2 regions of the Caballeronia sp. HLA56 genome follow, and region 1 is predicted to be linked to the other one. Evidence: predicted binding sites of a transcription regulator. Region 1 holds the regulator's gene; the other holds the start of a gene.
What was found. The regulator FNR, encoded in region 1, switches genes on or off when oxygen is low (the NO sensors DNR and NnrR bind a similar motif). The targets are predictions, from matches to a motif close to TTGATNNNNATCAA.
Positions count from the first base shown of each region.

Region 1 (12,134 bases):
GTTGGTCAAAGCCTCCTGCACGATATGAAACAAGTTTTCGTCGGCACTCGGTTCGAGGCTGAGGTCATCGGTGCTGAAGCGGGCCTCGACGTCGATGCCATACCGTTGCACGAACTCTTCGACGAGTCTTTCGAGCGCGGCGGCGAGTCCCAGCGTCTCGAAGGCAAGAGGACGCATGCCGCTTGCAATACGCCGCAGCGACGCAACCGTCAAGTCGATGAGGCATTCCATATCTCTGACGCGCGTCGATGCCGGAGCGGTGATGATGCCGCTTTGGCAAAGCAGCTTCTCGAGGTCCGCAAGCGCCATCTTGAGCGCGGTGAGATTCTGTCCAAGATCGTCATGAAGCTCCCGCGCGATGCGCTTGCGTTCGTCTTCGCGCGCCGCCTGTATGGAAATCGCCGGCTCTTGCGTTCGCGGCTTCTGCTCTTGCTGGATCGAATCTTCCCTGTCGTTCATTCGTTTCCTCGACGCGCGCCGAAGTGAGCGGGAACCGGGTGCCACAATGGCCGGCTCTCCGGGCAGGTCATTGTGGCTGGAACGAACTCGAAGAAACACTGACGCAAATCAAAAATGGCCCCAGTGATCGGGGGACATTCGATAGGGACCGGTCTATCGTTTCGTGATGCAGGCGGCCGCGTCCGCTCTCAACTGGATTGGCGAACCGGCCGATCAGTGAGACATGAGCACAGGAACGGTCATCGACGCGAGGAGCGTTCGCGTGACGCCGCCGAGCACAAGTTCCTGCCAGCGCGCGTGACCATGGCCGCCCATCACCACCAGGTCCGCATTCAGATCGGCCGCGCGGGAGAGCAGTAACTCGCCGGCTGAGGCATCGGTCGCGCCGACGCTCGGCGAGATCTCGGCCTTCACGCCGTGCCGCGCGAGGCATACCGCGATATCCGCGCCGGGAATGCGCTCGCCATGCGCTCCGCCCCGGTCCGTACCGATTCTGACAATCGACACGCGCTCGGCCGTCTTGAGCAAGGGCATTGCGTCGTGAACGGCTCGGGCCGCTTCGCGACTGCCGTTCCAGGCGATCATCGGATGTCGGCCGGGCTCGGCGAAAAAGCCCGTGTAGGGAAGGAGCAGGACCGGACGCCCGGAAGACAGGATGAGTGTCTCCGGAAAATGATCGCCGACATAGGCTTCTGCATCTCCCGGATCGTCCTGGCTCGCAACTACCAGATCCGCGCAGCGCGCGAGACGCGGCACCACGACGTTCGCAGGCTCGGTCGTTTCGATCCATTCGCCGGGCACGCCCGCGCGCTTCAACTCCGCGTGAAACAGCCGCTCGATCGCGCCGCGTCTTTCGCGCCGCATGGCTGCGTGCTGCTCGTAATACCCGGCGGTGCCCGCCATGACTTCGAACGCGCGCGGGTCGGGTTGGAAGATCGCGAATAGTCCGACGATGTGTGCGTCGAAGCGCTTCGCGAGCTGCAAGGCGGTTTCCAGCCTCGGATGCGCACGCACGCTGGTGTCGAGATGCACGAGAACAGTCTTATAGCTCATCTCGTCACTCCTTGAACCGAAGGGCAAGCAAGTGAACACGTCGATTGCACGGATCCTCACAGCCAATGAGTCTAGAGACGCGGCGCGGCGATCCGGTTGATGCAGGTCAACGGCGCGGCGCTTCGTCGCCGTGGTCCGCTTCCGTTGACTCAGGTCAATCGCCGATGCCGGCCCGGGTCATACAATGGTCGCGTCGACGCAACGTCATGCGCTCACGAGGAGTTCGAAGATGAAAGCACTTGTCTATCATGGCCCGGGGAAAAAGTCGCTCGACGAGCGCCCCGTTCCGAAGCTCGCCAACGCCACGGATGCGATCGTGCGCGTGACGCGAACGACCATCTGCGGCACCGATCTGCACATCCTCAAGGGCGACGTGCCGAGCTGCGAGCCCGGCCGCGTGCTCGGACACGAGGGTGTCGGCATCGTCGAAGAAGTGGGCGCGGCCGTCGCCGCATTCAAGCCGGGCGATCACGTGCTGATATCGTGCATCTCCTCTTGCGGCAAGTGCGCGGCATGCCGACGCGGCATGTATTCGCATTGCGCGACGGGCGGCTGGATACTCGGCAATCGCATCGACGGCACGCAGGCCGAGTATGTTCGCATTCCGCATGCCGATACGAGCCTTTACCCGATCCCGCCCGGTGTGGAAGAAGAGGCGCTCGTCATGCTGTCGGATATTCTTCCGACGGGCTTCGAATGCGGGGTGCTCAATGGCCGCGTGCAGCCCGGCAGCACGGTCGCGATCGTAGGCGCTGGGCCGATCGGTCTTGCCGCCTTGCTCACCGCGCAGTTCTATGCGCCGGCGCAGATCATCATGATCGATCGCGACAAGCATCGTCTTGATGTGGCGCGCACTTTCGGTGCGACCGCGTGCATCGATATCGGGCCGACGGAACCCGTCGCAGAAGTCTTGCGCCTGACGGATGGCGCGGGCGTGGATTGCGCCGTGGAAGCGGTCGGTGTGCCTTCGACCTTCGAGTTGTGCCAGTCGATCATCGCGGCAGGCGGGACCGTCGCGAACGTGGGCGTGCATGGCGCGAAAGCCGATCTGCATCTCGAAACGCTGTGGGACCGCAACGTCACCATCACCACGCGGCTCGTCGATACGGTGAGCACGCCCATGCTGCTCAAGACGGTGCGCGCGGGCCGCCTGGTTCCGCAGCGGCTCATCACGCACCGCTTCAGGCTGGATGACGTGCTGGACGCGTATGCGACCTTCAGCAACGCGGCGGAGACTCGAGCGCTCAAGGTCCTGATCGAGGTCTCGTGAACCGCCCGAAGCGACGCACTCGGCAGAAGGCGAGAGCAAACGGAAAATGTGGCGCGTTACGACGTGGTCATCATCGGTACGCCCGTGTGGTCCGGCACGGTCAGCGCGTCAGTGCGCGCGCGGGTGACGGGGTCAACCGGCGCAAGCGCATGTGGGCCTTCCTCTGCACGCGACGCGCGCGCTGCTCCCACGGCCTTCGCAGACACGAAGAAGCTCGTCGGCAAGCAGCCCATCGCGCGCTGCCCGATCACAGGCACGCTTCGCGCGGACGATGAGCGGCGCGTCATCGATACCTTTGTGGAGCAGATCGAGCGCAGACTCGCACGGATCGACAATCTGGAAATCAGTGATCTGAGCCTGCCGTCCAAAGGGGAGCTTTCATGTACCGGAAAATCATGGTTGCGCTCGACGGGAGCGATTCGCAGCGCGTGCTGGACGGAGCGGCGCACATCGCGAAGTGCTCGAACGCGCGGGTTCACATCGTCTCGTGCCGTACGCGGCGGCGCTCTCGTCCCAACGCATTTGCACGCTGCGGGCAAGCAATGCGAGATGCAACTGCTGGAAACGCAAAGCAGCGCGGATCCGGTTGCGCGATGCCTTCAGCGCTGCGCCGTGAAACGCACGGCCGCGCCGGATTTCGGCGGCCCGTGCAGGACAGCGTCGTGCAGGCGTTCTTGAGAAATTCGATATGCCCCTTGCTTCTGATCCGCTCACGTCCTCAGGCATGAGCTTTTGCACTTGGGAGAGTGCATGCCCTCATTGATAACTGATCGATCGCAAAGGGCGTGCGACGCTGTATTACGGGCCAGGGTACTTCAATCGGACCGCTTCGAAACCAAACTATCGCGACATGGGACACTGGGTGTGTGAAATGGGCGCGGGCGGCGTCGAAACGCACGATGCACCCGCCGCAATTCGCGCCTGGCATCTGATGCGCTGGCCGCTGTTCGCCGCACAGCTCCTTCTCGTGCCAGCGTTCTACCTCGAACTCATCGGGCCGTCCGTCGGGATGCTTTGGGCGCGCGGACTTGACATGTTCGCAGGCTTTGCATGCATCGGCGTGGTGGGCCGCATGCTCGCACTGACTAGGCATCGTGCGGCGTTTCTGCATCGCAACGCTCTGGACGCGGGCCTCGGGTTGGCCGCGCTACTGAGCGTGTTTGCAAGCGCCGCACCCTGGTCGGCGCCCGGATGGGTGCTGAGACTCCTGTTCATGGGCGCGCTCGCATTGCGCATCGTGCTCACACTGCGAGCGTTCTTCGTCCCGCATCGCCTGCTGATCTTGCTGTCGATCGCCGCGGTGCTCATTTTGCTTGCGGGCGGCGGCTTCTATTGCCTCGAGCCGCGCGTGCAGACGTATGCGGACGGTCTGTGGCTCGCCTTCGAAAGCAGCGCGGCCGTCGGCTACGGCGACATCGCCCCGACGACGCCGGCCTCGCGGGTCTTCGCCGTGTTCATCGTGCTGTTGGGTTACGGCATGCTTTCGTTCACCTTCGCTAGCATCGCGGCGCTGTTCATCGGCAACGAAGAAAAGCAGCTTCGGCGGGACATGCACATAGACATCAAGCGCCTTGAGACGGAAGTGGCGGGCATGCGGGAGGACCTGCGCATGCTGCGCGAACTGCTCTCTCGCGCCGACGCCGCCACGAGCTACGATGCAGCCAAACGCGCGCCCCGATGAGCCGGCGCGCCGGCGTCGCATTCCGATGAGTTAAATCAAACCCGGGGCGCCAACGCGCCGGTATCGTCGAAGCCTGATCGCACGCCGTCCTGGATAAGTCGACCGGTGACGCGCCGGATGTGAAGCATGCAGCGCCGTTAGGCGCCAGGTCCGCAGCGCATGCTCGAAACGTGAAAAATGGGAGAGAAAGACCATGGGCCTCGGAATGCAGATCGACTGTCTGGGCTTTGCCGGCGCCGATGAGGTAGAGCGAGAAGCCGGCGTTGGTCTGGTTCGGCTCGAACGGGTCGCAAAGGACATCGCCAACTGCCATTTGAGCATCGAGGCGCATCTCGACCAGTCCGGAATTTGCTTCTACGATGCCCGGCTCGATCTGGTGACGCGTGAATTCGACGTCGTCCCGGCCGGAAGGATCTCGAGTCCCGATTTGAGCGTGGCGATTCATCAGGTGTTCGAGCATGCCGTGCGCCTTCTTCGGCAGAGATGCAGCGCTTGAGCATGAAGCGATGTGGGTTGGCCCACCGGATGCGCAGAGCGGATACTGCCGGGCGCTCGCAAGAAGAGCGCTCCACGCGTGCGCCAGTCCCTCTCTTTAATCCCAGGCGGCGTTCAAACCCGCTCGAGCCCCTCGCGATCCAGAATCCGCACTTCCTTGCCTCGCGTGTCCACCACGCCAGCCTTATGCAGCTTTGAGAACATCCGGCTCACCGTTTCCAGCTTGAGGCCCAGATAACTGCCGATTTCCTCGCGCGTCATTCGGAGCACGAACTGCGCCGGCGAACAGCCGCGCGCTTTCATGCGCGACGAGAGATTAAGCAGGAACGCGGCGACGCGCTGTTCCGCCGACATCGTGCCGAGCAGCATCATGAGCCTGGATTCGCGCACGATTTCGCTGCTCATCAGACGGTGCACGTGATGCTGAATGGTCCTGACCTCGCGGCACAGCCGTTCGAGCAGATCGAACGGAATGACGCAAACCACGCTGTCCTCCAGTGCGATGGCGTCGCAGCTATGGTGCTCCGAACTCACGCCGTCGAGCCCGAGCGCGTCGCCCGCCAGGTGAAAGCCCGTGACTTGCCCGTTGCCGTCGCGATGCATGACGACGGTCTTGAAGCAGCCGCTGCGTACGGCATAGAGGCTGCCGAACGCGTCGCCGCATCGGTAGAGCGTTTCGCCACGCCGTACGGTCCGTGTCGCGCAGATGATCGCATCGAGCCGCTCGTATTCATCGCGCGAGAGCCCGCCCGGCAAGCAGATTCGCTGCGTCGAACAGGTCGAGCAGCGCACGCCGTTGCGTGTCGCGGCGGACCTGGAACTTTCCGCGATCTGGAAAGCGCGGCGCGGCGCGGGCGCTTCAGATCGAACGGCGATGGATCTGTGTTCGCTTTCGAGAAACATGCGAGGCTCCTGTCGAATTTAGGATTCGCGTACGAGCCGGATGTCGTGAGACCCGAAAGCTCGATGCGCGGCAGATAAATCCATGCCTCGATTATCAGCCGCGCTATCTCGAAATTAAATCGGCAGCGATGGAAAGGTCGGTAGGGATTTGGGAAGGCGTGTAGGGAAATCCTGACACGCAAGAAGCCGGTCAGACTTTGTTGTCTTCGTCGTCGAACAGCTTATGCTTGACTGCATAACGCACGAGCGCCGCTTCATGCGACATCTGCATTTTCTCGAGTAAGCGCGCCTTGTATGTGCTGATCGTCTTGGCGCTCACGCACAACGTCTCGCCCATCATATTGATGGACTCGCCCGCGCAAAGTCGCCGGAACACTTCGAATTCGCGGTCCGACAGGTGTTCATGCGGTAGAAGGTCGGCGCGCCCGCTCAGATTCTGCGCGAAGCGTTCAGCCATCGCGAGGCTCACGTACGCGCCGCCCGCGGCAACCTTGGTCACGGCAGAGACCAGTTCCGCGCTCGCGCTTTCCTTGGTGAGATAGCCGGATGCGCCTGCCTTGAACGCCCGCGTGGCGTATTGCTGCTCCGCGTGCATGGTGAGCACGAGAATGCGCAGGCCGGGCCTTTCCTCCTTGATCTGCCCGAGCAGATCGAGGCCGCTGCGGCCCGGCATCGACAGATCGAGGACCAGCACGTGCGCCGGCGTCGAACGAACGAGATCGAGCGTGCTGGCCGCGTCGCTCGCTTCGCCGGCGACCTCGAAGCCGCTCGCGTCGGCGAGAATATGGCGCAGTCCGTCGCGTACCAGCGTGTGGTCGTCAGCGAGCAGCACTTTTATCGTCATGGTTGCGATTCCTTTTCCCGTACGGCGTCGCGCGGCAGAACTACGGTCAGCACGAAGCCGCTTTCCGGCATCGAATCGATCTGGACGCGCCCGCCCAGCGCGTTGGCACGCTCGCGCACGCCCAGCAAGCCGAACGATTTCGCGTTCGCCGATGGCAAGGCCGAAGCGCCGATTCCATCGTCGCCCACGCGCAGCACGCAATTGTCGTGGTCGGCGCTGAGCGACAGATCGACGCGGCTTGCGTGCGCATGGCGAACGATATTCGTGAGCGCCTCTTCGGCGATGCGAAAAACAGCGGTCGCCGCGTCCGTATTGAACGCGAGATCGCCGGTGTCGAACTCGTGCCTGACCTCGATTCCGTGGCGCTGAATGAAATCCTCGACGAGCCAGTCGATGGCCGCCGGCAAACCGAGATCGTCGAGCATGACCGGCCGCTGATGCGCCGCGATGCGCCTGAGCGACGCGATATTGCAGTCGATCAGGCCAAGCATGCGCTGCATCTGGGCGGCGATGCCATCGTCGAACTCGCCCTGCGCGTCGAGCCGCGCCTTGAGCACGGACATTTCCATCTTCAATGCGCTGAGCGTCTGGCCGAGGTCGTCATGCAGTTCACGCGCGATCCGGCTCTTTTCCTGCTCGCGAATCTGCTGAAGATTCGCCGAAAGCGCGCGAAGTTCCTCGCGCGATTGCCTGAGGATGGCTTCTGCTTTCACGCGCTCGGTCACGTCGCGCAGGATGACGGTGAGCAGTTTGCCGTCATCGTCTTCGGTCTGCGATATCGATGCCTCGAGAGGAAACTCCTTGCCGTCGGCGCGCAGCCCGTGCAATACGCGGCTCCCGCCCATCTGGCGATCCGACACGCCTGTTCGTTCGAAAAGCCTGGCCTGGCGCTCATGCCCCGCGCGATAACGCTCGGGGATCAGGCGAGACAGCGGCGCGCCTATCGCGTCGCTCGGATTGCAGCGGAAGACCTTCTCCGCCATCGGATTGAACATCACGATGCGCTGCGTCGAATCGACCGTGATAATGGCCTCCGTGGTGGAGCGGAGGATACCCTCCAGCCGCTTCTGGCCAAGAACGGCCCGGTCGGCCGAGGCGCGCGCGGTGCGCTGCGCGCCGAAAAGCAGGATCGATGCGGCCAGCAGCAGGGCCGATGTCACCGCGCCCGCCCACAACCAGAACTGCGCGAGTCCGCTGAGCGCACAAGCGGACAACAGGCGTTGAAGTCCGGTCGACCATGCGGCAAGCAAAGCCGCCCCGGCCAATGCCGCCAGCGCGATCCCATGGCGCAAACCGGTGCGCCAGCCGGGCGAACCGTTTATGAGTGTGGAGGGTCGGCGTTCGTTTCTGCTCATAGGACCGGATGACGACCACCGATAGTCTGCGGATGCACGTGGGCTGACCCCACGGGAACGAAGGTTTAAACAATTATCACCGATCCTCCAAGCCGCGCAAGCGGGCTGCATTCGCTGTGCCGAGGCGGGCGAGGCCCATTCGAACCGCGTGACGTGTTCAGAGCGTGCAGTCGCGCGCGAGATTTGTGCGACGCTCAACCGGCTGACCGCGCTGCCGGCTTCCTGGGCTTCGCCTGAGCTTCGGCTTCGCGTCCCGGCACGAGGATGACCGGGCAGCGCGCCAGTCGCATGAACCGATCCGCGACGCTGCCGAGCGCGAGACGTCGCCAGCCGCGCCGGCCATGCGTCCCCATCACGACGAGGTCCGCGCCGAATTCCTCCGCGCAAGTCTCGATGCGCTGGGCGATGTCGTCACCCGTAAGCTCGACTTCGCTGATGCGCGGCGTTCCTTTCACACCTTCCCGGCTCATGCGCTCGGTGGCTTGTGCGATGAGGCGTCGGCCCTCTTCGAGAAGCGCGTCGTGCATGTCGGAGTAGAAAGCGGCGGTGGTGTCGTAGGCGAGGGGCTGCGGATCAACGACATAGAGCGGCTGGAGTATCGCGTCGTTGGCTCGCGCGACTTTCAGGGCTTCGTCGAAAGCATGCGAGGAGGTGGTGCTGCCGTCGATCGGCGCGAGAATATGGGCGTACATGGCGAATTTCCTCGAAGAGGATTGAACTTGCTGCAAGCCAAGTCTACGGATGTCCGGGCGTCCGTCCTTGATTCAAATCAAGCGATCATACGGCGAGACTCGCTACATGGTCTGTTGACTTGGCTCCAAGGCGCGTGGCGCGACTCTCGTTAGAGTCGATCTGCGGAATCCGCCCGGAAGATTCTTGCCGAAGCGGATTGCTCCGTGTCAGCGCCGGCATGCGCGCGTCGGAGCGATCGGCTACCGCAACGAACGCGCTCATCGGAATCTCGACGTCGATTCGAAAGCCATCGCCCGGTGCGCCGCGAAATGTGACGACACCGTTCATTTGGCGTACACGTTCGCCCATGCCGAGCAGGCCGAATGTATTGGCGGCTCGGGCCGCGTTGGGCTGCGCGCCGCGTCCGTCGTCCTTGATGGACAGCATGCAGCGCGGCATTGTCAGGTTACCGAGAATGCGGCGGCACGACGGCAGGGGTGACGACTATCAGAAAGCGGTCGTCGGATTTTGGGCAAGTTCGGCGAGTTCGCGCCATGCAACAAAGCGGGCTGCGAGTTGCTTGCGATAGAGTGAAGCACGCAGCAGATGCCGCTTGAGCGCGAAATGTTGCCGGATCGGTCCGAAGCACGAGAGAAATTCCTGTGTGCTTTTAGGATCGCGAAAGCCGCGCATGCGTCGCTCGCGTTCGCGCGTCGGTTGGTGGCTGTTCTCGGCGCGGTTGTTCAGTCGAGCTGCAGCTTTGACGAATACGTGCTTCACCTTCGCAAGTTCCGGGATCTCGGCTTTTGCCGCCGCATAGCTGCGCAACTGATCGGTGACGATCTTGCGCGGCACTGGGTTGGAGCGCAGCACACGCTTGAAGAAGCGTTTGGCGGCGGCCTTGTCTCGCCGCTCTTGCACCAGGATGTCGAGTTCGGCGCCATGCTCGTCCACCGCACGCCACAACAGGTACGGCTCTCCACGTAGCGTGACGAACATCTCGTCGAGGTGCCATGTGCTACCTGGTTTGCGTCGCGCTGCTTTCACCCGGTGGGCAAAGCCCTTGCCAAATTTATCGCACCAGCATCGGATCGTCTCGTAAGTCACGATCACACCGCGCTCATAGAGCAACTCCTCAATGTCGCGCAGGCTCAACTGGAAGCGGAAATACCAACGCACGGCGCAACTGATGACTTCGGCCGGAAAACGGTGACCGCGATAGAGCGATTTTGAGTTCTTCATCACGCCATCTTACGTGACCGGCTCTCCAACCTGACAACGTCGTAAGCACGGCTATGCCGGCTTGCTAGCACTCGAGATCGACTATCTGCATCCCGCCTACGAAGACGACGAAAAGGCTATCGCCGACAGCATCGAATACATGCGCGGACTGCTTTAAGCATGCCGCATCCGAAATACTAGGAGACAACATGAGCGCCCCTGCCAAACAACTGAATGTCCAGGAATTCCTGGATTCAAGGCCGTTCGCCGGCTTCCAATGGAAAATTCTTTTTTTGGGCCTCGTGGTCCTGGTTCTTGATGGCTTTGACGTGGTCTCGATGGGCTTTATCGCTCCCGCACTGATCGCCGACTGGAAAATCAGCCGTGCCGCGCTTGGACCGGTGCTCAGCATGGGCCTGTTCGGCCTCGCAATTGGCGCGCTGACCGGCGGGCCGCTGGCGGACCGTTTCGGTCGTCGCAAAGTCATCATCGGCGCCGTCATTTTCTTTGGCGTGATGAGTCTTGCATCCGCATGGTCGCCTAACATCGAAGTGCTCTCCGTCTTGCGCTTTCTGACCGGGCTCGGCCTGGGCGCATCGCAACCAAACGCCGCGACGCTGGCATCCGAATATGCTCCGAAGAAGCATCGATCGGTGATGGTGACAGTGATTTACTGCGGGTTCACGCTGGGCGCAGCGGGGGGTGGCTTTCTCTCCAGCTACCTGATTCCGACTCACGGCTGGCATTCGATTTTGGTGGTGGGCGGTATCGTCCCGCTCCTGTTCGCAGTGATGCTGTTTTTCGTTCTGCCGGAATCCGCAAAATTCCTCGCCGTGAAGCACGAAGGTCGTACGGCACTCGCGAAAATCATCAACACAATCCAGCCCGGCACGGTGGACGCCTTCACCGAACTCACAACGGCCGAACGCGAACAAGCAGGCAAGAGCGCAATCCGACTCATCGTGTCGAAGCCGCATACCACCGTCACGCTGGCCCTTTGGGTCGGGCTGTTCATGAACCTGATGACGGTCTACTTCCTTAATAGCTGGCTACCAATCATCGTCAAGGACAACAATTTCTCGCTCGCCGACGCGGCGCTGGTGGGCGCGATGATGCAGGTTGGCGGAACGCTCGGCAATATCGTCATCGGTTGGGAAATGGATCGCTTCAAAGCGCACAAGGTTATGATCGCGACGCTGCTTGCAGCACTCATCTTCACAATCGCCATCTCGCAGCTGAACGTCGGCCTCGCCGGTCTCATTGCTCTTGTTTTCCTGCTCGGCTATTGCACAAACTCGACGAACACTGGCTGGACTGCAATGGCTGCGAGCTACTATCCCACTGAAATGCGTGCTACCGGCACCAGCTGGATGACGGGCATCGGCCGCTTCGGTGCGATCTCCGGCGCATCGATCGGCGCCGTGCTGCTGAGCTTCAAATGGAACTTTGGTCAGCTCTTTCTTTTCCTGACGGCCCCTATCGCAATTGCCATCGTCGCAGCTTATGTGCAGGGCCGAGTCCGTAGCAACGCGGCACCCGTGCTGCGCAATGCAACCACGCATTGACCCGAGGAGAGCATCGATGTCTGTATCACGAGTGGGTCTTATCGGCGCGGGCGCAATAGGGCGCGCGCATCTGGGCGGCGCGGCCCAAGCCAAAGGAGTCGAGATCGTTGGAATCGCAGACCCGAACGTCGCTGCGATGGCGCTGGCCGATGAATTCTCGATACCGTGGTTCGCCGACCATCGAGCACTTGTCGACCAGATGAAGCTCGACGGTGCCATCGTCGCAACGCCGAACGCCTTGCATGTGCCGATGTCGCTGGAGCTGATTAACGCGGGCATCGCCGTGCTCGTCGAGAAGCCAATCGCCGATACAGTCGATCAAGCACTTCGCTTGGCGAAGGCTGCAGCCGATGCGTACGTACCCTTGCTCGTGGGTCATCATCGGCGACATAACCCGATCGTCCGGACGGCCTGCTCGTTGATTCAGGAGGGGAAGCTGGGTAGGCTGGTTTCCGCGTCTGCGCTCGCTACCTTCCTCAAACCGGACGCCTACTTCAACGAAGCATGGCGCCGGACGACAGCGGCCGGACCGGTGCTGATCAACCTCATCCACGAGATCGACTTATTGCGCTTCGTTTGCGGCGAGATCGCGAGCCTGCAAGCCATTACGTCCAAT
Region 1 covers NZ_BAAHOB010000004.1:546,785-558,918, reverse strand. Annotated here, with positions in the region: gene ACYQ47_RS18570 (sensor histidine kinase) at 1-459, opposite strand, end outside; gene ACYQ47_RS18565 (universal stress protein) at 673-1,512, opposite strand; gene ACYQ47_RS18560 (zinc-dependent alcohol dehydrogenase family protein) at 1,742-2,782, shown strand; gene ACYQ47_RS18555 (hypothetical protein) at 2,839-3,069, opposite strand; gene ACYQ47_RS18550 (universal stress protein) at 3,163-3,510, shown strand; gene ACYQ47_RS18545 (potassium channel family protein) at 3,633-4,463, shown strand; gene ACYQ47_RS18540 (hypothetical protein) at 4,657-4,959, shown strand; gene fnr (fumarate/nitrate reduction transcriptional regulator Fnr) at 5,073-5,861, opposite strand; gene ACYQ47_RS18530 (response regulator) at 6,052-6,705, opposite strand; gene ACYQ47_RS18525 (PAS domain-containing sensor histidine kinase) at 6,702-7,997, opposite strand; gene ACYQ47_RS18520 (universal stress protein) at 8,255-8,752, opposite strand; gene ACYQ47_RS18515 (ATP-binding protein) at 8,838-9,179, opposite strand; gene ACYQ47_RS18510 (IS6 family transposase) at 9,240-9,974, opposite strand; gene ACYQ47_RS18505 (MFS transporter) at 10,163-11,518, shown strand; gene ACYQ47_RS18500 (Gfo/Idh/MocA family protein) at 11,535-12,134, shown strand, end outside.

Region 2 (12,134 bases), on a different contig from region 1:
TCCGGCCTTACCACTTTATCGAATATCAAAATTGGCTTGACCAGATCGCCGCGTATCGCTAAATTAATGCGCTGCCGCCCCCACACGAACCACATAAAGAGACACGCCATGCTGACCGTCATCTGCGAAACCCCCGGAACCCTCAAGGCCGAACAGCGCGAGAAGCCCGCGCGCGGCGACAACGAGGTGCTGCTGCGCGTGAAGCGCGTCGGCGTGTGCGGGACCGACCTGCATATCTTCACCGGCAATCAGCCGTTCTTGTCGTATCCGCGCGTGATGGGGCATGAACTCTCCGGCGTGATCGAAGAGGCGGATGCATCGAGCGGACTCAAGGCGGGCGACACCGTCTATGTCATGCCCTATCTGTCGTGCGGCAAGTGCATTGCATGCCGCCAGGGCAAAACCAATTGCTGCGTGAACATTCAGGTGCTCGGCGTGCATCGCGACGGCGCGTTCACGGAGTATCTGAACCTCCCCGCGCAATTCGTCCACAAGGCCGAAGGCGTCACGCTCGATCAGGCCGCGATGGTGGAATTCCTCGCGATCGGCGCGCATGCGGTGCGCCGCGCGGATGTGCAACCGGGACAACGCGTGCTGGTCGTCGGCACGGGGCCGATCGGCATGGCGGCGATCACCTTTGCGCGTCTGCGCGGCGCAAACGTGACCGCGCTCGACACGCGTGAAGATCGCCTGAACTTCTGCCGCCGCGAGTTGAAGGCGGACGCGACCGTGCAAATCGGCGAGCGCGACAAGGAAGAGTTGTCGAGCCTCACCAACGGCGAATTCTTCGATGTCGTCTTCGATGCCACGGGCAACTCGCGCGCAATGGAACGCGGCTTCGAATTCATCGCGCATGGCGGCAAGTACGTGCTGGTGTCCATCGTGCCGGACCGCATCTCGTTCGCCGATCCCGAGTTTCACAAGCGCGAAGCAACCTTGCTCGCGAGCCGCAACGCAACGCCCGAGGACTTCGAGACCGTGCTCGATGCCATGCGTCGCGGCGAAGTGCCGACCGATGCGCTCAACACCCACCGGCTCACGCTCGCCGACGTGCCCGAGCGCTTCTCGTCGCTACTCGACCCGAAGGCGGGCGTGGTGAAGGCAATCGTCGAGTGCTGATGAACTAGTTCTGTCGGCCGCGCGCGAAGCGCGGCCTGCCCTGCGCGTCGTGCCACGGCTCGGCGTTTTTGCACCAGATTTCGTAAGTGGGCGGAAAGAGGCCGGTTTCGTCGAAGATGCCGGTTGGCACTTCGATTTCCGGCACGCCGTCGAAGGCGAGATAGATAGGCGAGCCGCATGTCAGGCAATGATGCCGATGCCCGGTCTCCGAGCTTTGCCACGCGACGGTATCGCCCGTGATCTGCACGGCGTCGCGCTCGAAGATGGCATAGACGCCGAACGGCGCGCCGTGAATGCGGCGGCATGTCATGCAGTGGCAGAGATTGACTTGCAGCGGCCGCGCGAAAACCGCAAGGCGCACCGCGCCGCACGCGCATTGGCCTTCGTGAAGGGACGTCATGGCGTTCATCTGAAGTCTCCGTTTCGCGCTGCAAGGAGCTTCTATTCGCTTGGCCCTCGGGCGCGTTCGTTATGAGCGTAGGTCGCAAGATGCAGACTGCCTGGGCCGTGTTGTCTGGCCGCGTCCGCAAGAGTTGAATACTCTTTCACCGTCTGCTTCAGCCGTATAGCCACGAGCGCGACAAGCGCCCTGCATTAGCCGATGCAACGAGCGCACTCGATCGAATGCGCTCATCGACGGCCCTTGGCTTCAGCGAACGTAGTAACCGCGATTTTGCATGCACTCGCCGTACGCGCGCCAGTAGCGCACCATTGGCGGCTCGGGCGGCGGCATCGGCGGCATTTTCATCTCGGCGTAATTTGCATCCGATGCGCCCGAAGCCGCCACGGCGCCCGATGCGCCCGAAGCACCTGCAGCGACCGCGGCTCCGGATGCGCCCATCGGCGCCGATGCGCCCGCGGCAACCGTCGCCGAAGCGCCTGCGGGCCGGCCCGCCATCGTCGCGGATGCGCCCGATGCCGGCGCCGCCGACGCGGCCAGCGCGCCCGATGCAACCGGCGGCAACGGCGGCTCGACCGGGCGCGGAGCCCCGAGCGTGCGCGTCTCGATGGCGTTGTTCTTGGGTGCGGTCTGCGGCTCGCGCGCCATCACGACCTTGGTCGTCTGATTGGCATAGGCGTAGCAGGCCGCGTTGTCGACGCTCTGCTGCCCCGTGCTCTGACTGCGGCCGGGCAAGGCGAGCGGTTGTTGCGCGAAGGCCGCGCCACAACTGACGAGCAAAGCGAATCCCGCGTAAGTGGAAGGTCTCATTGGCTTGCGTTTCCCCGATGCGGTGTTATTAGTCGTTGCAGCGCGCACGGGGTCACGCCGGCCTCAGGCGGCAGGTGACCGCGCGCGTCTGCGCCGGGCCTGCTGCAAGAATACCGTGCCGGCAAAGTGTTCCACGCCAGAAGCACCGGCTTCATCCGCCAATTTTCGATAAAACGGGTCGGTCGCCGCCTGTTTCTCCCTCAGAACTTCATGCCCACGCCAACGCCGAACACCCACGGGTCGATCTTGAGCGAGCCAAGATCGACGCCGCCCGCCGACGCGCTCGTGCGCATCCAGATCTTCTTGACGTCCGCGTTGACGAACAGATTCTTCGCGACCTGCACATCGACGCCCGCCTGAAGCGCGGGGCCAAAGCTGCTGTGCTTGATGGAGACATCGGCGTCGCCCGCTTTCAGTTTGTCGTTGTAGAAGAGCGTGTAGTTGATACCCGCGCCGACATAGGGCCGCACGCGTCCCGCATGATTGAAGTGGTATTGCAACAGCAAGGTCGGCGGCAACACGCCCACGCCGCCGAGCCCGCCTATGCTCGATGTCACCTGATGCCGCGAGGTCGCGAGAATCAGCTCGACGCCGATGTCGTCGCGAATCATGTAGGTGAAGTCGAGTTCGGGAACGATGGAGTTGTTCACGTTGGTGTTGAGCGTGCCGAGCGCCCCGCCCGCGCTCACTTGCGGCTCGATGCTGATGGCGCGCAACCGCACGAGCACATCGCCTGCATGGATGCCGCTCATCGAAACGTTCGACGACGAATCTTCCGCCGCGTGTGCCATGCCCGCGCACAATGCCGCGCATGCCATGACGATGGCGCTAATGCCTGCTTTCACTGTTTTCATTGCTGGTTTTCCCTGTTCTGGATCGATGTCCTGCACAGGAATTGTCCCGAGCGCAGCACCGCCCGGCGTTGATGCGCGTCAAGGCAAGACGCCGTCGTCTGCTCTCCTGCGGGGGACTTTGCGCGAGAACAAGCTATGTTCGCGGGTCCGTTGTTTGCTGGCTACAATCAGGCGCACAACAACGGGAGGCGATACATGAAACCGATAATCGGCGCACTCAGCCGCACGGCGGGGATACTGCTCGGCGGCACGATCGCAGTCGTGGCAAGCGCCCAGCAACCAAACAAGCTGCACTACGACAGTACTCCGGCTTATCAGGAACACAGCTCGACGCCACCTGCCGCGGCGGCGGCATCGGCGAGCGATGCGCTCAAGACGACGCCGGGCAAGACCTCGGCGGGAAAGGGACCGGCGCCGGATCGGCCGAATGGCTTGGGGATGGATGCGGGCGCGGGCAGTATGAGCAAGAAGCCCTGAGCTTCGTGCGGGGTTGGGACGATCGCAGAACGCGGGCGTGTTCGTAGGTCCGCGCGCCTCGATGCGTTACGAACAGGCTGCCAATGTCCTCGCCCCGCTCGACCATTGCTTGGCACGCTATGACGCATCCTTCGCCTTATCCGGCCACGGCCAAGTCGCATACCGCGACGTCTTCGCTGAATCGCCGGACTCGGCTGCATCCAATGACGCTGTGTTCTGCTCGACCTCCGGCAAGTCCTCGGCAAACCAAACCACCTCGCGGCGTCGTTCCTCGACATACGCATCCCAGCCTTTCGCGTTGTCTTCGAATAGATCGTGACTCACGGTATTCGCGAGCATCGGCCGATTGAGCGTCTCGTCGAGCAGCGCCTTGGGCCACACGAAAAACGCGCCCGACGCGCGCCGGATGAACTCGCGCGGCGTCATGTCGCCCGCGACGAAGCCAAGCAGCGTGAAGTCCGCGAGCGCATCGTTACCACGCACCGCATCGGCGATGCTCGGATAGTCATCGACGCATTGACTCAGGCAGAACACGGTTTCCAGCACATCGCCGAGATGCAGCAGCAATGCGCGCCGCTCGAAGGGGTCCTGCACGGGGGACGCTTGTGTCGTCATTCGATCTTCCGTCTGTCGATTTAGTTTGCGATGCAGCGTGCCCGCAGCAAGAAAAGCCGCAACAGCGGCACGCCTCGTCATCCCAATTTTAACGAACGCACGGCGACGCCTGTTCCATCACTTTGAAAAGCGTGTCCTGAAGCTCAGCCGATAGTCGTTCGGCGATACCCCGAGCCGCCGCATGAACACGAGGCGCATGCGGTCCGCGGTGCCGAAGCCGCATTCGTAGGCCATGGTCTTGAGCGGCGTATCCGTGCTTTCGAGCGCGTTGCGCGCAGCATCGACCCGCGCGCGCTCGACGAACTCGTGCGGCGTCATCTGCGCGAGCTGCACGAAGGCCCGCGCGAAATTGCGCTCGCTCATGCCCGCGACCTTTGCGAGTTGCGACACTGCGAGCCTTTCGCCGATGTGCTCCATCACGTAACCCTGCACTTTCGCCACCGGCGATGTCTCGTCGGCAGGCGCGCTCAGATAAGGGCTGAACTGCGACTGTCCGCCGCGCCGCTGCGCGAACACGACGAGGCGCTTCGCCACCGCAAGCGCCACGCGCGCCCCGTGATCTTCCGCGACGAGCGCGAGCGCCACATCGATACCCGCCGTCACTCCGGCCGACGTCACGAGCCGCCCATCGCGCATATAGATGCGATCCAGCTCCACGCGCGCCTGTGGAAAGCGCTCGGCCAGACGCGGCGCATTCTGCCAGTGCGTGGTCACTCCGCGCCCGTCGAGCAGACCGGCATGACCCAGCGCAAACGCGCCCGTGCAGATCGAGCCGTAACGCTCGCATTTTGCGGCGACATCGGCGAGCCAGGCGGTGAGATCGGGATCGGGTTCGTCGAAAGGCAGACCCGGACCGCCCGCGACGAGCGCCGTGTCGTAGCGCCCGCGCGCTTCATGCCATGAGACGTCCGCCAACAGCCGCGTGCCGTTCGATGCGCGCACCGCAAGCGCTTCGGGGCCGACGAGCGTGATTGCGTAGGCATCGGCGGCGGGCACGAACATATTGGCTTCCGCGAAGACATCGACGGGGCCGGCTACGTCCAGCGCCTGCACGCCGGGAAAGATCGCGAGGGCAACGGTGGGCATCGGCGAAGGCGGTTTTTAGCTCGTTGAAAACACATGGCAGAAGACAGCGTGCGACTGGCAGAGTTCGACGCGTCGTTTTCATTGTCGCGACCGCGCGTTTTGCCGACACTGATACTCATCGAAACGCAATGTCTCACGCCACGGAGGCGAGTGCAATGGACACATCAGCAAACACCCGCGTCGATATCGAACGCGGCGCGCATGCCGACTTGCAGGAGTATCTGCTCGATGAAGCGCTGGCCGAAACTTTTCCGGCAAGCGATCCCATCTCGCCGAGCCATATCAGTTAAACAACCTTCAAGGAGTAATTGAAATGAACGAAATCATCGCTGGCATCCGCATTCCCGACAGCAAGATGGCGCGCGAAGCCACGCAACTCGTGCGCGATACGGAACCCGACTTGCTCTATCACCACTCGCGCCGCGTGTTCCTGTTCGGTGCGCTCGCGGGCGAACGCAAGCAGCTGAAGTATGACGCGGAACTCTTGTATATCGGCGCGATGTTCCATGACATGGGACTCGTCGATGCCTACAGCAGCGCGCACGACCGCTTCGAAGTGGATGGCGCGAATGCGGCGCGCGACTTCCTGCTCGGCTACGGCATCGGCGAAGGTGAGATCGAACAAGTATGGGATGCCATCGCGCTGCACACGACGCCGGGCATTCCGCAGTACAAGAAGCCGGTCGTCGCGCTCGTGACGGCAGGCGTTGAGATGGACGTGCTCGGGCTTGCTTACGACGAATTCACGGCGGATCAGCGCCGGCTCGTGGTGGCGGCACATCCGCGGGAAGCGAATTTCAAGGAAGGCATCATCGATGCGTTCGCGCAAGGCACCATCAAAAAGCCCGAAACGACGTTTGGCAACGTGAAAGCAGACGTGCTCGCGCTGAAGGACCCGAACTACAAGCGGCTGAACTTCTGCAGCATCATCCTCGGCTCGGCATGGAGCGATGGTCCTCACGATCATTCGACCTGCCGTAATCCGGCGCATCAGCACGCGTGACGTGAACGCATCAGCGGCAGATGCGATACGGGCCCATGTCGACGTGAAAGTGTGTCTTGTGGAGCGCGTTGTAATCGGGGCCGAGGGTCGTGTCGAACGACTGGCATGCGCCTTCGTGGACGCGTCGCAGGAAGCTCGCTTCGGGCGATGCAGAATCGTCCCAGCGCGCGAGCGTGATGCGCTTGCCGTCGGCGAGCACGAAACCCGTGAGGTCGATGGCATTGGCGCTTGCATGCTGACTCAGCGCGCCGTCTTGCCGATGATTCACGTTGCGGCACGCGTAGCTGCCAACATGCTCGATGCGCGTCACGCGTTCGCCGAAGAGTTCGACGGCGGCGCTCTGCAGGTATCGATGCTCGAAGAACGCCATCGAGAGCGCGAGCGGACACGTGGCGAGATACGGCGAGCTGTAGCGAACTTCGGCGGATTGCGTCACGCGCACCACGTCCTTGAGTCCGCAGCCGCCGGGGGCCGATGAATCCGCCATCGGCCGATAGTCGAGCCCGGATTGTTCGAGCGCGGCCCGGCACATGTCGGCGTCGTGCAGCGTGCGCCAACGTCGGAACGTGGTGAAGAAGTCGGGTGGCGCGCGAACATCGAGCGGCGTGAAAGGATCGTATTGCGCGGGTACGCTAATGCGGCGCGCATAGACCGCATAGCCCAGGCCGAGCGCCGCGACGCACGCCACCAGCAGCAGCCACGCGACGAATCGACCGATCAAGACGCGCGCCCTGGTCGAAGCGGATCGACGCGCAACTGTCAGCTCCCTTCCGCCGCGTGCGTGCCGCCTGACTGCACGCGCTGTGCGAGCTTCGCGTCGTAACTCGAATGAATGTGCACGCGCTTCTTGTCGGGGTAAGCGTACGAGTAAGCCTTGCGCAATGCGAGCGATGCCTCGTGAAAGCCCGACAAGATGAGCTTCTGCTTGTTCGGATAGTTGGCGATATCTCCGACCGCGAAAATGCCCGGCCGCGACGACTCGTAATACGAGGTATCGACTTCGATGCGTCCGCCGCGCACATCCAGGTTCCATTGGGCGATAGGCCCGAGATCCGCCACGAGGCCATACAGCGCGACGAGCTTGTCGGCGGCGAGATCGGTGGTGCCGTCAACGTGCTTGATACGCACGCCGCGCAAGGTGTTGCCGGGCGCGTCGAGCGAATCGATCATGCCGACGACGAACGCCATCTCGCCCGCCTCCACGGCGCGCTTCATTGCCGCCACGGATGCCGCCGCCGCCGAAAATCCGTTACGCCGATGCACCAGCGTGAGCTTCTTCGCGACGCCGCGCAAAGCCAGCGCCCAGTCGAGCGCGGAATCGCCGCCGCCCGCGACGATGACCTCGCGGTCCGCGAAATCTGCCAGACGCGCGACGCTGTAGTGCACGCCGTTGTCTTCGAGCGCGTCCGCTTGCGGCACTTGCAGGCGCTGCGGCACGAACGCGCCATTGCCCGCGGCGATCAGAATGGCGGCGGCATCGAAACGCATGCCCTGCTCGGTCTCGACAGTCCAGCGATGATCCTCGCGTTGCGCCACCGATATCACGCGCTGATCGAGGTGGATCGGCACGTCGAACGGACGAATCTGTTCGAGCAGACGATCCACGAGTTCGCGCGCGGTGCACGACGGAACGGCGGGAATGTCGTAGATCGGCTTGTCGGGATAAAGTTCGATGCATTGCCCGCCGATGCGCCCGAGCGTGTCGACAATCTGGCACGAAAGGCCGAGCACGCCGGCTTCGAAGGCAGCGAAAAGCCCGACGGGGCCTGCGCCGACGATGAGGACGTCGGTGGTGTGGATGGCGTGATCGTTCATTGCAGGGTCCGGTTGTTCATGGTCCGATCGTTGCGTCGAATTACGATACAGAAAGGCATTACAGGCGACAACGAATACCCTTTCGCCAAGTATGGCCTACTGATAAGACATCGTGAACGTGGCCAGCGCCTTCACCGTCCCGGGAACGAGCGCTCCGGCCGTACGAACATACTGAACAGATAGCGGCACATCCATCGAGCCACCCGTCGAAGTGCCAATGAAGAACTGGTTGTTGTTCCCCCATGAAGAGGTATCGGAACCGTAGGACACCACCGTTCCACCGTAGAGAATCTGCACCCCGACGCCGGATGCAGTCGACCCGGTCTGAAGACTCAACACGTTGGATCGATTGGCGGTATTGGATGCGTCCGTCAGGGTGATGGCCACCTTGGCGCCCGGCGCGCAGTTGAGTTTAAGGTCGATGGAAGTTGCGCCTCTCGCGGCTCCGCTGGCGGCGTTGCCGAAAGAGATCATCGGCAGGGTCACTCCAATCGAGCTCGTGGTGACGCTGCATGCCGGGATGTTGAGCGACGCGCTCACGGTTAGATTGGCAGCATTGATCGAGCTTCCACCGCCCGAAAAGACGACCCACGGCGCGACGTTATAGGAAAGTGCGTTGACGCCGAAGTTGGAGATCGGACCCGTCACGACGAGATCGACCTGAACCTGCAGATAGCCCGTTCCGTAGTTGCAACCAGCACATGCGTTGTAGCTGTATGAATACGAAAGCGCCAAGAGCGTCGGCGACGTCGGTGTGGTGTAGTAGCTCGATGAAGCCCACATGTAGACGCGTATGCCGATTCCAGGAATGTTCGTCGGATAGACTCCGGACGCTCCCGCCCCCGACATATTCCACGTTGACGTGGTCGACACTCCGCCGCAATCGATGCCTTGATGACCGGCCAGACTGTCGTACGATGCCGTTTTCGTGGCAATCTTTGCGCCGACCGGAGAATTTACCGGCACGTCGACATTGCCAAACGCGACCAAAGCCGTTCCAAAGCTACTGTTATAAAACGAGCAAGCAGCGTTGGCTCGCGCGGAAACCAGGCCAAGAGAAAGCAACACCGCGATAGTCAGCGCCCATCGTGCAGTACGGCTCGTCGATCCGACTCTCAGTACTAGCCACACGTGTTCATCCCTCGAAGCGACGAACGCGCGAGCCTTGAAACACTGTCATTGCCGCTCAATGCGCGTCCAGCTCCCGCGCATAGTAAGCCGCCGCGGCTTCGATCTCGTCCGGCGTCATGTTGCGCGCCACGTTGCGCATGACTTCGTTGATATCGTTGGTGCGCGTGCCATTGGCAAAAGCGGTCAACTGCGCCTTCGTATAAGCGGCCGGCAAGCCGTCGAGCCACGGGCTGCCCGCCTTGCTGTCGATACCGCCGTGACACGTCGCGCAGGGCGCGATGTTGCGCATCGGCGCACCGTGGGAAACGATCGAAGGCGCGAGCGACGCGCTCACTTTGCGCTGCGCGGGCGGCCTCGGCAAGCTCGCGTAGTAAGCGGCAAGATCGCGCATGTCTTGATCGGAGAGATTCACGGCCATCGGGGACATCACCGCGTTATTGCGCGCGCCCTTCTGAAAATCGATCAACTGTTTGTAGATCACCGATGCATACTGGCCCGCGAGATTCGGCGAATTGGCCTCGCTCATGCCGCGCTCGCCGTGACACATCGTGCAGCGCAGAGCCAGCGTCGCGCCGCGTCCAACCGCGCTCGCGTTGACGTTCACGAGCAACTGCGGCGTGACTTCGACACCCGTGAGCGTGACGGTCGGCTCGACGGTCTTTCCGCCCTCGCCCGCGTACCAGCTGCGCGGCACGCCCGCCGCGCTGCAGATGGCGTTCCAGACGCCCGTGAACGGCTCGTCGCGATGCACCGAAGGCAGCCACACGAAGCCGATCAGCGCCGACACCACCGCGATGCCGATCATCCCCAGCACGCTCGTCGCGAACCAGCGGTTCCTGAAGGTGAAGAGGCGTTCGTCGCTCATCGCTGCGCTCCGATGGGAACCGCGGGCACGGCGGTATCCGGCCGCGAGAGAAGCTGCGCGATGGGATAACCGTAGTTGACGAGCGTGAGGCCGATCATCAGCACGAGCCACAGCGCGAAGCTGTTCAACGCCACCGGTATGCTGCGCGGCTCATGCAACGCGCGGCTGAAGCGGAATTCCTCGACCGTCACGCGCGGCGCGCGATGCGCCTGTATGAGCACGATGAAGAACAGCACCGCCGAGACCACGAGAATGAACCCGCCGATCACCGAGACGATCACGGACACGGCCTGCGCCGCGACAGCAGGGTCCGTATAGTCGTAGAAGGCCATGCGTCGCGGCATGCCGAGCACGCCGACGTAATGCCACGGGAACGTCAGCACGATCATGCCGACGAACCACAGCCACAACTGCCAGCGCATCAGCTTCAGGTTTTGCAGCGCGCGGCCGGTGAGATGCGGCCACAGATCGTAGGCGATCGCGAAGTACATGATGACGATGGCGCCCGCGAAGATCAGATGAAAATGCCCCGTCACCCATTGCGTGTTGTGCACGGTCGAGTCGAGCTGATAACTCATGTTGATGAGCCCGCCCGCGCCGCCGAAGCCGAGCATCACGAAGGAGAAGGCGACGGCGAGCATCATGGGATTGGACCAGGGCAGCGCCTTGATCCACCCGAGCGCGCCCTTGCCGCCGCGCAACCGCGCCGCGATCTCCACCGACGCGCAGATGGTGAACACGGTCAAGAGCGTCGGCACCGCGACCAGCGCCGTGAACACCGAATGCATGAACTTGAAGCCCGAGCCGACTTGCGGATCGGCGAACAGATGGTGAATGCCGATGGGCATCGACACCACGAGAAACAGAATGAAGGAGATGCGCGCCATCGCATCGCTGTAAAGACGCCCACCAATGGCGCGCGGAATGATCGTGTAATACGCGATATACGCGGGCATCAGCCAGAAATAGACGATAGCGTGCAGCGTCCACGAGAAGAACACGCGCGCAAGTCCCGCGTCGATGGTGTGCTTGAGGCCGAGCGCCACCGGCAGAATCATGAACAGCACTTCGATGGCCGCGCCCACCGCCGTCCAGCCCCACAAATAAGCGCCCGCGACGGTCGCGAACATGGCGAGCGGCACCGGCTTGCCGCGATTGTCGCGCTTCCACGCCGCGAGGTTCACCGACATCAGCGCGACCCAGATCCACGAGCCCACGACCACCAGCACCACGCCGATGTAATAGAACGCGTTGCCGATCATCGGCGGATAGAAGGTGTAGAGCACCGACGCAAGACCCATGGCGACAGGCGCCATCGCGGTGACGGAGCCTATGGCGACGAGCCAGAAGCCGAGCCACGCCCAACGCTTTCCGACGAGCGGGCGCTTCAGCGCCAGTTCGCTTACCGCATAACCGAAGCCCATGGCGATCAGGGTCGGAAACACGTAGCCCATGGCCGAGCCGTGCGCCGTCACCGAGCGGTAGTACAGCTCCGGATTCTGTAGCCACGGATGCAGCGGACTGCGCACCAGCATCTGCCACGCGCCGAGCAAAAGCGCGACACCGAAGGCGATGAACGCCAGCCAGAAATGCGCGAGGACGAGGCGCTTGCTATTTAACACAGGACACTCTCCGCGAATTGGCCGGCAATTGCGCGGCCATCTGCATGAACTCGGCGCGATCCACCACTTTCACATGCGCCCACATGTTCTGATGCCCGGTGCCGCAGTATTCGTGGCATGGCATCAGGTGCTCGCCAGGTTGGTTGAAGGTCGTCTTGAAGGTCGAGACGTAACCGGGTTCGAGCATCGAATTGATGTTGGTGTTCTCGATCAGAAAGCCGTGCACCACGTCCGAACTCGTCGCGCGGAACGTAACCGGCACGCCTGCGGGCACCACGAGACATTGCGGCGTGAACGAATACTGCTGCGCGACGATCCGCACCGTCACCGAGCCATC
Region 2 covers NZ_BAAHOB010000001.1:766,896-779,029, forward strand. Annotated here, with positions in the region: gene ACYQ47_RS03575 (zinc-binding alcohol dehydrogenase family protein) at 109-1,119, shown strand; gene ACYQ47_RS03580 (GFA family protein) at 1,124-1,528, opposite strand; gene ACYQ47_RS03585 (hypothetical protein) at 1,769-2,329, opposite strand; gene ACYQ47_RS03590 (OmpW/AlkL family protein) at 2,530-3,147, opposite strand; gene ACYQ47_RS03595 (hypothetical protein) at 3,379-3,660, shown strand; gene ACYQ47_RS03600 (hypothetical protein) at 3,778-4,275, opposite strand; gene ACYQ47_RS03605 (GlxA family transcriptional regulator) at 4,393-5,361, opposite strand; gene ACYQ47_RS03610 (hypothetical protein) at 5,517-5,651, shown strand; gene ACYQ47_RS03615 (HD domain-containing protein) at 5,675-6,364, shown strand; gene ACYQ47_RS03620 (extensin-like domain-containing protein) at 6,375-7,085, opposite strand; gene ACYQ47_RS03625 (NAD(P)/FAD-dependent oxidoreductase) at 7,124-8,179, opposite strand; gene ACYQ47_RS03630 (fimbrial protein) at 8,276-9,310, opposite strand; gene ACYQ47_RS03635 (c-type cytochrome) at 9,366-10,175, opposite strand; gene ACYQ47_RS03640 (b(o/a)3-type cytochrome-c oxidase subunit 1) at 10,172-11,797, opposite strand; gene ACYQ47_RS03645 (cupredoxin domain-containing protein) at 11,787-12,134, opposite strand, start outside.
Region 2: a site for FNR is predicted at 3,252-3,265, ahead of ACYQ47_RS03590 (OmpW/AlkL family protein). Genes of this name have one in related genera too.